Regions from separate parts of the Streptomyces sp. NPDC127119 genome, predicted to be linked through region 1. Evidence: predicted binding sites of a transcription regulator. Region 1 holds the regulator's gene; the other holds the start of a gene.

Region 1 (5,408 bases):
GTACGAGGGTCACCACGCGCCCCTCCAGGAGGAAGCCGCGTGGCTCCAGCGGGAACACTCGGTGCTTGCCGAAGCGGTCCTCCAGCGTCACCGTCCCCGCCTCGCAGCGGATCACGGCACCGCAGAACCCGGTGCCGGGCTCCTCGACCACGAGCCCCGGCTCCGCCGCGACCTCGGGCACGGGCTTGGGCTTCTTCCACGGAGGGGTGAGATCCGCTGAGTACTGGCGCATTCGGATGACGATAGGAGAAGCCCGGGCCCCGCACGTACACCGACACCCCGGAGCGGCGCTCGCGGCAGGACTCGCGGCACGACTCACGGCACGTCGAAACGCCGCGCCAGCGCCTCCCGTTGGGCCCGTACGAACGTCGCGTCCACCACCGCCCCGTGCCCGGGCACGTACAACGCGTCCTCGCCCCCGAGGGCCAGCAGGCGGTCCAGCGCGGCGGGCCACCGGGAGGGCACGGCGTCCGGTCCGGCCTGGGGTTCGCCGGACTCCTCGACCAGGTCGCCGCAGAAGACGATCTCCGGTGAACCGGGCCCGGCGACCAGGACCGCGAGGTCGTGGCCGGTGTGCCCGGGGCCCACGTTCGCCAGCAGGACCTGTCGGCCGCCGCCCAGATCGAGCGTCCACTCGCCGGAGACGAGATGCCGGGGCCGTACCAGGAGATCCGCCGCCTCGGCCGCCTCCGCGGGATCGGCGCCGTTGCGCACCGCGTCCGCGAGCAGTTCCTCCCGGCCCTCGCCCAGGACCCTCCCCCAGTCCCGGCTTCGCTCGACCGGGGGGACCCCCACGGCGCCCGCCGCGAACACCTCGGCCCCCGCGAACGCCGCCGCCCCGAAGACATGGTCGAAGTGCGGATGCGTGAGCGCGAGGTGCGTGACGCGCCCGCCCCCGAGCAACCCGTGCGCCCGCGTGCGCAGCCACGCGCCCTCCCGCACGCTCGATCCCGCGTCGATCATGAGCGCCGCGTCCTCGCCGACCACGAGCCCGGCCGTGCAGTCCCACCCCGGGAGCCGGCAACGCCCCGCGTACGGGGACAGCTCCTCCCAGCCGGTCCCGTCGCGCCCGGACCCCTCCCATGTCACGTTCATGCGCCGACGCTAACCCTGTCGGCCGCGCCTGCATGTTCCCGACAGAGCGGGACACCCTCGTACACGTCGCCTGCCCGATGTGCCCGGCGTCACGACATCGCAGGCCCGCCCTTGCCCGGCCCGTACCCACCGGCCGTACACTTGGCGCGGGGATGCTGGCACTCGCGCGCGCTGAGTGCCAGGCGACACCGCCGATGACGACCGACTGACGACCGATGACCGCGCGGAAGACCACGGGAGGTGTGCGCGATGCTCAGTGAACGCAGGCTCGAAGTGCTGCGCGCCATCGTCCAGGACTACGTGGGCACGGAGGAGCCGGTCGGCTCGAAGGCGCTCACGGAGCGCCACCGGCTGGGGGTGTCACCGGCGACCGTCCGCAACGACATGGCGGTCCTGGAGGACGAGGGGTACATCGCGCAGCCGCACACCAGTGCGGGGCGCATCCCCACGGACAAGGGCTACCGCCTCTTCGTCGACAAGCTCGCGGGCGTCAAGCCGATGACCGCGCCGGAGCGGCGGGCGATCCATCACTTCCTGGACGGTGCCGTCGACCTCGACGACGTCGTGGGGCGGACCGTGCGGCTCCTCGCACAGCTCACCCGCCAGGTGGCCGTCGTCCAGTACCCGTCACTGACCCGCTCGACCGTGCGTCATGTGGAGCTGCTCGCGCTGGCCCCGGCCCGCGTCATGCTCGTCCTGATCACGGACACCGGGCGGGTCGAGCAGCGCATGGTGGACTGCCCGGCCCCCTTCGGGGAGGTCTCCGTGGCAGATCTGCGCGCGCGGCTCAACAGCCGGATCACGGGGCGCCGTTTCGCGGATGTCCCCCAACTGGTGCAGGATCTCCCCGACGCCTTCGAGTCGGAGGACCGGGGGACGGTCACGACCGTGCTCTCCACCCTCCTGGAGACTCTTGTCGAGGAGACCGAGGAGCGGCTGATGATCGGCGGCACCGCCAATCTGACGCGCTTCGGACACGATTTTCCCCTCATGATCCGTCCGGTGCTCGAAGCGTTGGAGGAGCAGGTCGTGCTCCTCAAACTCCTGGGCGAGGTCAACGATTCGGGCATGGCCGTACGGATCGGTCACGAGAACGCCCATGAGGGACTCAACTCCACTTCTGTGGTCTCGGTCGGCTACGGTTCGGGCGGCGAAGCAGTCGCCAAACTCGGCGTGGTCGGACCGACGCGCATGGATTACCCCGGAACGATGGGAGCGGTACGAGCGGTGGCACGGTACGTAGGACAGATCCTGGCGGAGTCGTAAGTGGCCACGGACTACTACGCCGTACTCGGCGTGCGCCGCGACGCGTCCCAGGACGAGATCAAGAAGGCATTCCGGCGGCTCGCCCGCGAGCTGCACCCGGACGTCAATCCCGATCCGAAGACGCAAGAGCGCTTCAAGGAGATCAACGCCGCGTACGAGGTGTTGTCGGACCCGCAGAAGAAGCAGGTCTACGACCTCGGCGGCGACCCGCTGTCCCAGGCGGGCGGCGGTGGCGCGGGCGGCTTCGGCGCCGGCGGCTTCGGCAACTTCTCGGACATCATGGACGCGTTCTTCGGCACGGCGTCGCAGCGTGGACCCCGGTCCCGCACGCGGCGCGGCCAGGACGCGATGATCCGGCTGGAGATAGAGCTCGACGAGGCCGCCTTCGGCACGACGAAGGACATCCAGGTCGACACGGCCGTCGTCTGCACCACCTGCAGCGGTGAGGGCGCGGCCCCCGGCACGTCCGCGCAGACCTGTGACATGTGCCGCGGTCGCGGCGAGGTGTCCCAGGTCACGCGGTCCTTCCTGGGCCAGGTCATGACCTCCCGGCCGTGTCCCCAGTGCCAGGGCTTCGGAACGGTCGTCCCGACACCGTGCCCCGAGTGCGCGGGCGACGGACGGGTGCGCTCGCGCCGGACCCTGACCGTGAAGATCCCCGCCGGTGTCGACAACGGCACCCGGATCCAGCTCGCGGGCGAGGGCGAGGTCGGCCCCGGCGGCGGCCCCGCCGGCGACCTGTACGTGGAGATCCACGAGCTGCCGCACAACATGTTCCAGCGGCGCGGCGACGATCTGCACTGCACGGTCACCATCCCGATGACCGCGGCGGCGCTCGGCACCAAGGTCCCGCTGGAGACGCTCGACGGACTCGAAGAAGTCGACATCCGCCCCGGGACGCAGTCCGGGCAGTCGATCCCCAAGCACGGGCGCGGCATCACCCATCTGCGGGGCGGCGGACGCGGCGACCTCATCGTGCACGTCGAGGTCATGACGCCCACGAAGCTCGACCCCGAGATGGAGCGGGTCCTGCGGGAGCTGGCCCAGATGCGCGGCGAGGAGCGGCCCACGGGGCAGTTCCAGCCCGGTCAGCAGGGCTTGTTCTCCCGGCTGAAGGATGCCTTCAACGGCCGTACCTGACGGGTGAACCGCAGGTGACCGCCGGGCGCGCCGCAGGATGATTCCTGTGGCTTATGCCCGGCGGACGGCCGGATTCGGACTTGTACGGAGGACGTGACAACATGCCGTCATGTCCTCCGCGCTGACCGATCTTTTCCCCCTCCCGATCGTGCAGGCCCCGATGGCGGGCGGCGTCTCCGTGCCGCAGCTCGCCGCGGCCGTGTCCGAAGCCGGGGGGCTCGGTTTTCTCGCCGCCGGCTACAAGACCGCCGACGGCATGTACCAGGACATCAAGCAGCTGCGCGGGGCCACCAGCAGGCCGTTCGGCGTGAACCTCTTCATGCCGCAGCCCGAGTACGCCGACCGGTCGGCCGTCGAGGTGTACGCCCACCAGCTCGCCGGTGAGTCCTCCTGGTACGAGACCGAACTGGGCGACCCCGACAGCGGACGCGACGACGGCTACGACGCCAAGCTCGCCGTCCTCCTCGACAACCCGGTACCGGTCGTCTCCTTCCACTTCGGCTGCCCCACCCGTGACGTCCTGGACTCCCTGAGCCGGGCCGGCACGCTCACCCTCGTCACCGCGACCACCGCCGAGGAGGCGCAGGCCGTGCAGTGGGCGGGCGCCGACGCCGTCATCGTGCAGGGCGTCGAAGCCGGCGGCCACCAGGGCACCCACCGCGACAACCCGGAGACCGACGGCTCCGGCATCGGACTGCTGTCGCTCGTCGCGCTCGTCCGCGAGACCGTGCAGATCCCGATCGTCGCGGCCGGCGGCATCATGCGCGGCAGCCAGATCGCCGCGGCGCTGGCCGCCGGCGCGAGCGCCGCCCAGCTGGGCACCGCCTTCCTCGCCACCCCCGAGTCCGGGGCCAACGCCCTGCACAAGCAGGCGCTGACCAACCCCCTCTTCGTGCGTACGCAGCTGACGCGGGCGTTCTCCGGCAGACCCGCGCGCGGGCTGATGAACCGCTTCATGCGCGAGCACGGGCCGTACGCGCCCGCCGCCTATCCCGAGGTGCACCACCTCACCTCCGCGCTGCGCAAGGCCGCCGCCAAGGCGGGGGACGCGCAGGGCATGGCGCTGTGGGCGGGACAGGGGCACCGGCTCGCCCGCGAACTGCCCGCCGGACAGCTGGTGGAGGTGCTGGCCGCCGAACTCGCCGCCGCCAGGACAGCGTTGTCGGCCGAGCAGGGCGGGGGCGTCGGGCGATGACCGCGCCGGTGTTCGTGGTCGACGAGGTGCCCGGCGGGCCGCAGTTCGTGCTCGACGGGCCCGAAGGGCGGCACGCGGTGTCCGTGAAACGGCTGCACACCGGCGAGGACGTCGTCCTCACCGACGGGCGGGGCCGCTGGGCCGAGGGCGTCGTCATGACGGCCGAGGGCAAGGACCGGCTCGTCGTGGCGGACCTCCACGTCGTGCACGAGGAGCCGCCGCCCGCGCCCCGTATCACCGTCGTGCAGGCGCTGCCCAAGGGCGACCGGGGTGAACTCGCCGTCGAGACCATGTCGGAGACCGGCGTCGACGCGATCGTCCCCTGGGCGGCCTCGCGTTGCATCACGCAGTGGAAGGGCGAGCGGGGGCTCAAGGCGCTGGCGAAGTGGCGGGCGACCGCGCGTGAGGCGGGCAAGCAGTCGCGGCGGGTGCGGTTCGCGGAGGTCGCGGACGCGATGTCGACGAAGCAGGTTGCTGCGTTTCTCGCCAAAGCGGAGTTCGCTGCGGTGCTGCACGAGGACCGGGGGTATCCCGGTGAGCCCCTCGCCACGGTCGAGTTGCCCGCCGCCGGGTCGATCGTGCTGGTCGTCGGGCCCGAAGGGGGTGTCTCCCCGGAGGAGTTGGCGACGTTCACCGAGGCCGGGGCGCGGGCCTGCCGGCTGGGGCGCAGCGTGTTGCGGACGTCCACGGCGGGGACGGCGGCGGTGGCGCT
Region 2 (5,408 bases), on a different contig from region 1:
GTCGAGGCCGACCGAGCCGACGGTGATGACGGGCTTGCCGGTGAGCTTCTTCGTCCAGCCGGCCAGGTTCAGCTCGGAGCCGTCGAACTCCGGCAGCCAGTAGCGCCGCGTCGACGCGTGGAAGGCGTCCACTCCGGCCGCGGCCAGGGGCGCGAGCAGGGATTCAAGCTCCGCCGGGGTCTCCGCCAGGCGCGCCTTGTACACGTCCTGCTTCCACTGCGAGTAGCGGAAGAGGACGGGGAAGGCGGGCGAGACGACCGCCCGCACCGCGGCCACGATCTCCGCGGCGAACTTCGTACGGGCGACGAGGTCCCCGCCGTATCCGTCCGTGCGGCGGTTGGTGCCCGCCCACAGGAACTGGTCGAGCAGATAGCCGTGCGCGCCGTGCAGTTCGACGCCGTCGAAGCCGATGCGCTCGGCGTCGGCGGCGGCGTCGGCGAAGGCCTGGATGACGTCGTCGAGGTCGGCCTGGGTCATCTCCTTGCCCTGGCCTGCGGTGCCGTCCATGCGCAGGCCGGACGGGCCGACCGCGGGCGCGTCCGCGTACGGCGGCTCCCCGGCGGAGCGCACCATGCCGATGTGCCAGAGCTGCGGCACGATCGTCCCGCCCGCCGCGTGCACGTCCGCGGCGACCTTCGCCCATCCCGCGAGCTGCTCCTCGCCGTGGAACCGCGGCACCCGGTCGCTGTTCCCGGCGGACTCGTGGTCCACGTACGTGCCCTCGGTGACGATGAGGCCGACACCGGCGGCGGCGCGGCGCGCGTAGTACGACGCCACGTCCTCCCCCGGAACTCCGCCCGGCGAGAACTGCCGGGTCATCGGCGCCATCGCGATCCGGTTCGGAACGGTCAGGCCGTTGAGGGCGACGGGCCGGGAAAGGACCTCGGCGGCGCGGGAGGCGGAGGGGGCGACAGTCACGTGGGGGCTCCTCATGGGGGGGGAGGGAGGGGATTGCACATCCCGTCGGGTATGTGCATACGCATGGATAACTCCCCGGACAACCATCCCGGCGCCCGATGCATTCCTCCGCCCCCCACCCACCTCTGTGACCCCGGACACGATCCCGGCACAGCCCCAAAAGCAGCCCCGGAAGCGGTCCCGGGCACGATCCCGGGAACGCCCGAGGGCGGCACCCCTGGAATGGGGTGCCGCCCTCGGTTCGTACAGCTGGGGTGAAGCAGTGCCGCAGCAGTGTCGCGGCGGTGGACCGCCGATCCGTTTCCGGATCAGAAGTCCATGTCACCGCCCGGCATGCCGCCGCCGGCGCCGGCGCCGGCCGAAGCCTTCTCCGGCTTGTCGGCGATGACGGCCTCGGTGGTGAGGAACAGCGCGGCGATGGACGCGGCGTTCTGCAGGGCAGAGCGCGTGACCTTCGCCGGGTCGATGATGCCTTCGGCGATCATGTCCACGTACTCACCGGTCGCGGCGTTGAGGCCGTGACCGACGGGCAGGTTGCGGACCTTCTCGACGATGACGCCACCCTCAAGACCACCGTTGACGGCGATCTGCTTGAGCGGGGCCTCCAGGGCGAGCTTCACGGCGTTCGCGCCGGTCGCCTCGTCACCCGTGAGCTCGAGCTTCTCGAACACCGAGGAAGCCTGGAGCAGAGCCACGCCACCACCGGCGACGATGCCCTCCTCGACGGCCGCCTTCGCGTTGCGAACGGCGTCCTCGATGCGGTGCTTGCGCTCCTTGAGCTCGACCTCGGTGGCGGCACCGGCCTTGATGACGGCCACGCCGCCGGCCAGCTTCGCCAGACGCTCCTGGAGCTTCTCGCGGTCGTAGTCCGAGTCCGAGTTCTCGATCTCGGCACGGATCTGGTTGACCCGGCCCTGGACCTGGTCGGCGGAGCCGGAGCCGTCCACGATCGTGGTCTCGTCCTTGGTGATGACGACCTTGCGGGCACGGCCCAGCAGGTCCAGACCCGCGTTCTCCAGCTTCAGGCCGACCTCCTCGGAGATGACCTCGCCGCCCGTGAGGATGGCGATGTCACCGAGCATGGCCTTGCGGCGGTCACCGAAGCCCGGAGCCTTGACGGCGACGGACTTGAAGGTGCCACGGATCTTGTTGACGACCAGCGTCGACAGCGCCTCGCCCTCGACGTCCTCGGCGATGATCAGCAGCGGCTTGCCGCCCTGCATGACCTTCTCGAGGAGCGGGAGCAGGTCCTTGACGTTGGCGATCTTCGAGTTGGCGATCAGGATGTACGGGTCGTCGAGGACGGCCTCCATACGCTCCATGTCGGTGGCGAAGTACGCCGAGATGTAGCCCTTGTCGAAGCGCATACCCTCGGTGAGCTCAAGCTCGAGACCGAAGGTCTGGGACTCCTCGACGGTGATGACGCCTTCCTTGCCGACCTTGTCCATCGCCTCGGCGATGAGCTCGCCGATCTGGGTGTCGGCGGCGGAGATGGAGGCCGTGGAAGCGATCTGCTCCTTGGTCTCGACATCCTTGGCCTGCTCGAGAAGGGCACCGGAGACGGCCTCGACGGCCTTCTCGATACCGCGCTTGAGGGCCATCGGGTTGGCACCGGCGGCTACGTTGCGCAGACCCTCGCGGACCAGCGCCTGGGCGAGCACGGTCGCCGTGGTCGTTCCGTCGCCGGCGACGTCGTCCGTCTTCTTGGCGACTTCCTTGACCAGCTCTGCGCCGATCTTCTCGTACGGGTCCTCAAGCTCGATCTCCTTGGCGATGGAAACACCATCGTTGGTGATCGTGGGGGCGCCCCACTTCTTCTCTAGGACGACGTTGCGGCCCTTGGGGCCAAGGGTGACCTTGACGGCGTCGGCGAGCTGGTTCATCCCGCGCTCGAGACCGCGCCGTGCCTCCTCGTCGAACGCGATGATCTTGGCCATGTGAAGTGGTCCTCCCGGACTGGGGTGGAATCTCCAGGACCGCGCCCGCGCCCGCGACGGACGGCCTGCAGACCTCGTGGTTCCTTGCCCCACCCGGCCTGCGGGCCTCACTGACCCGATCCTCGTTGTCACTCTCACCTGCAGAGTGCTAACGCCAATGATTAGCACTCGACCCATGCGAGTGCAAGCGTCTCTCAATGATCCGCAGGTGGGAGGGGGTGAGGGGAGAGGGCGCCCGATGACCATGGGGCGCACGCGCGACCCCCGAACGCCCCGCGCACGACTCCGGCGCCGGCACACCCAAGGGCCCGTACCCGGGTCGCCGGCATGCCGAAGGGCCCGTACCCGGGAGGTACGAGCCCTTCGGAAGAAGAACGTCGCTGCAGTAAGTCGGCGCGTGCTTCAGCCGGTCGCCAGTCGGACCATGTCCGCCTGCGGCCCCTTCTGGCCTTGCGAGATCTCAAAATCGACCCGCTGACCCTCTTCCAGGGTGCGGTAGCCGTCCATCTGAATCGCGCTGTAGTGGACGAATACATCCGCACCACCGTCGACCGCGATGAAGCCGTACCCCTTCTCCGCGTTGAACCATTTGACGGTGCCCTGAGCCATGCCTAACTCCCCTATTACTGGCCCTTGCACAGACCCGCACTTCGCGGATCCGGGTCAGACCTCACCCCCCAACGGTTGGGGGTGTGCGCCGGAACGCGTCGACCGCGGCTGAATGTATCCGTCCAACTGCCGTCTGCAACAGGTCAATCCGACGAGAATTCCGGGCACGGCTGATCGGAAATATGTGAAGGATTTACACAGATTCAGGGCAAGTCGGGCCCGGTAAATGCCATAAACGGCTCAAAAGGACCAGTTACTTTGGCTGCTTCTTGTCGGGCCCCGGGCGCGAACTCATATGCGCCGACCTTGCGAAGCGAAGCAGCTTCCCCAACTGTACCGCGCTCAACCATACAGAATTGCCCCCTCCGCTTCAGTCGCGGAGAGGGCAATTCGATGAACTCTGCGTGTTCGACATTACCAAGGGTAATGATCAACGGCGCCGGGCGGGCCCCGGACGGGACGCCGTGCGGGGCGCTCAGCCTCCGGCGACCGCCGGGATGATCGAGACCCCGACGCCGTCCGGCGTGGCCGTCTCAAGACCCTGCTCGAAGCGGACGTCGTCGTCGTTCACGTACACGTTGACGAACCGCCGCAGCTTGCCCTGGTCGTCCAGGACACGGGCCGCGATACCGGTGTGGTTCTTCTCCAGATCGGCGATGACCTCGGCGAGGGTCGCCCCTTCGGCGGCCACTTCGGCCTGACCACCCGTGTAGGTACGCAGAATGGTGGGGATACGGACGTTGACGCTCACGGGACCTCCATCAGGTAGGGCTGTGGTACAGCGCCCCCTCTTCGGGGGCGCGGGGAACTGCGACAGCGATCAGGACCCGAGCCCGGCCTCATGGAAGGAGTCGAGGTTCGGACGGATGGTCGCGGTCAGCCCCGTGTCGGAGGCGACGGCGTCCAACGTCTTCAGACCGTCCCCCGTGTTGAGGACGACAGTCGTCAGAGTCGGATCGAGCAGACCGGCTTCGATCAGCTTCTTCGCCACCCCCACCGTCACCCCGCCGGCGGTCTCCGCGAAGATCCCCTCGGTCCGCGCCAGCAGCTTGATCGCGTCGACGACCTGGTCGTCGTTCACGTCCTCCACGGCCCCGCCCGTCCGGCGGGCGATGTCGAGCACGTACGGCCCGTCGGCCGGGTTGCCGATCGCCAGCGACTTCGCGATCGTGTTCGGCTTCTGCGGCCGTACGACGTCGTGCCCGGCCTTGTAGGCGACGGACACCGGCGAACAGCCCTCGGCCTGGGCACCGAAGATCCTGTACGGCCTGTCCTCGACGAGACCGAGCTGGATCAGCTCCTTCAGCCCCTTGTCGATCTTCGTCAGCTGCGAGCCGGAGGCGATCGGCACGACCAGCTGGTCCGGCAGCCGCCAGCCGAGCTGCTCACAGATCTCGTACGCCAGGGTCTTGGAGCCCTCCGCGTAGTACGGCCGCAGGTTGACGTTGACGAAGCCCCAGCCCTCGCCGGCCGGGTCGCCGATCAGCTCGGAGCAGAAGCGGTTCACGTCGTCGTAGTTGCCCTCGATGCCGACGAGCTCGCCGCCGTAGACCGCGGCCATGACGACCTTGCCCTGCTCCAGGTCGTGCGGGATGAACACGCAGGAACGGAAGCCGGCCCGCGCGGCGGCGGCGCCCACCGCGCCCGCGAGGTTGCCGGTGGAGGAGCAGGAGAGCGTGGTGAAGCCGAACGCGCGCGCGGCCTCCAGCGCCTGGGCGACGACACGGTCCTTGAAGGAGTGCGTCGGGTTGCCGGAGTCGTCCTTGACGAAGAGCTTGCCGGCGTCGACGCCCAGCTCGCGCGCCAGGTTGTCGGCCTGGACGAGCTTGGTCCAGCCGGGGTTGATGTTCGGCTTGTCCGCCACGTCCGCGGGGACGGGCAGCAGCGGCGCGTACCGCCAGATGTTCGCGGGCCCGGCTTCGATCCGCTTGCGGAGTTCCTCGG

The links. The regulator HrcA, encoded in region 1, represses chaperone genes, less so after heat shock. The targets are predictions, from matches to a motif close to TTNGCACTCNGNNNNNCNGAGTGCNAA.
Region 2: groL (chaperonin GroEL) is a predicted target of HrcA. The motif match lies at 2,981-3,007, and genes of this name have one in related genera.

What each region holds. Positions count from the first base shown of each region.
Region 1 covers NZ_JBHXTO010000264.1:693-6,100, forward strand. The annotation lists gene ACFVH5_RS43630 (DUF3097 domain-containing protein) at 1-232, opposite strand, end outside; gene ACFVH5_RS43635 (MBL fold metallo-hydrolase) at 316-1,095, opposite strand; gene hrcA (heat-inducible transcriptional repressor HrcA) at 1,345-2,361, shown strand; gene dnaJ (molecular chaperone DnaJ) at 2,362-3,501, shown strand; gene ACFVH5_RS43650 (nitronate monooxygenase) at 3,611-4,696, shown strand; gene ACFVH5_RS43655 (16S rRNA (uracil(1498)-N(3))-methyltransferase) at 4,693-5,408, shown strand, end outside.
Region 2 covers NZ_JBHXTO010000253.1:293-5,700, forward strand. The annotation lists gene ACFVH5_RS43245 (NADH:flavin oxidoreductase) at 1-933, opposite strand, end outside; gene groL (chaperonin GroEL) at 1,227-2,855, opposite strand; gene ACFVH5_RS43255 (cold-shock protein) at 3,258-3,464, opposite strand; gene ACFVH5_RS43260 (MoaD/ThiS family protein) at 3,940-4,215, opposite strand; gene thrC (threonine synthase) at 4,285-5,408, opposite strand, start outside.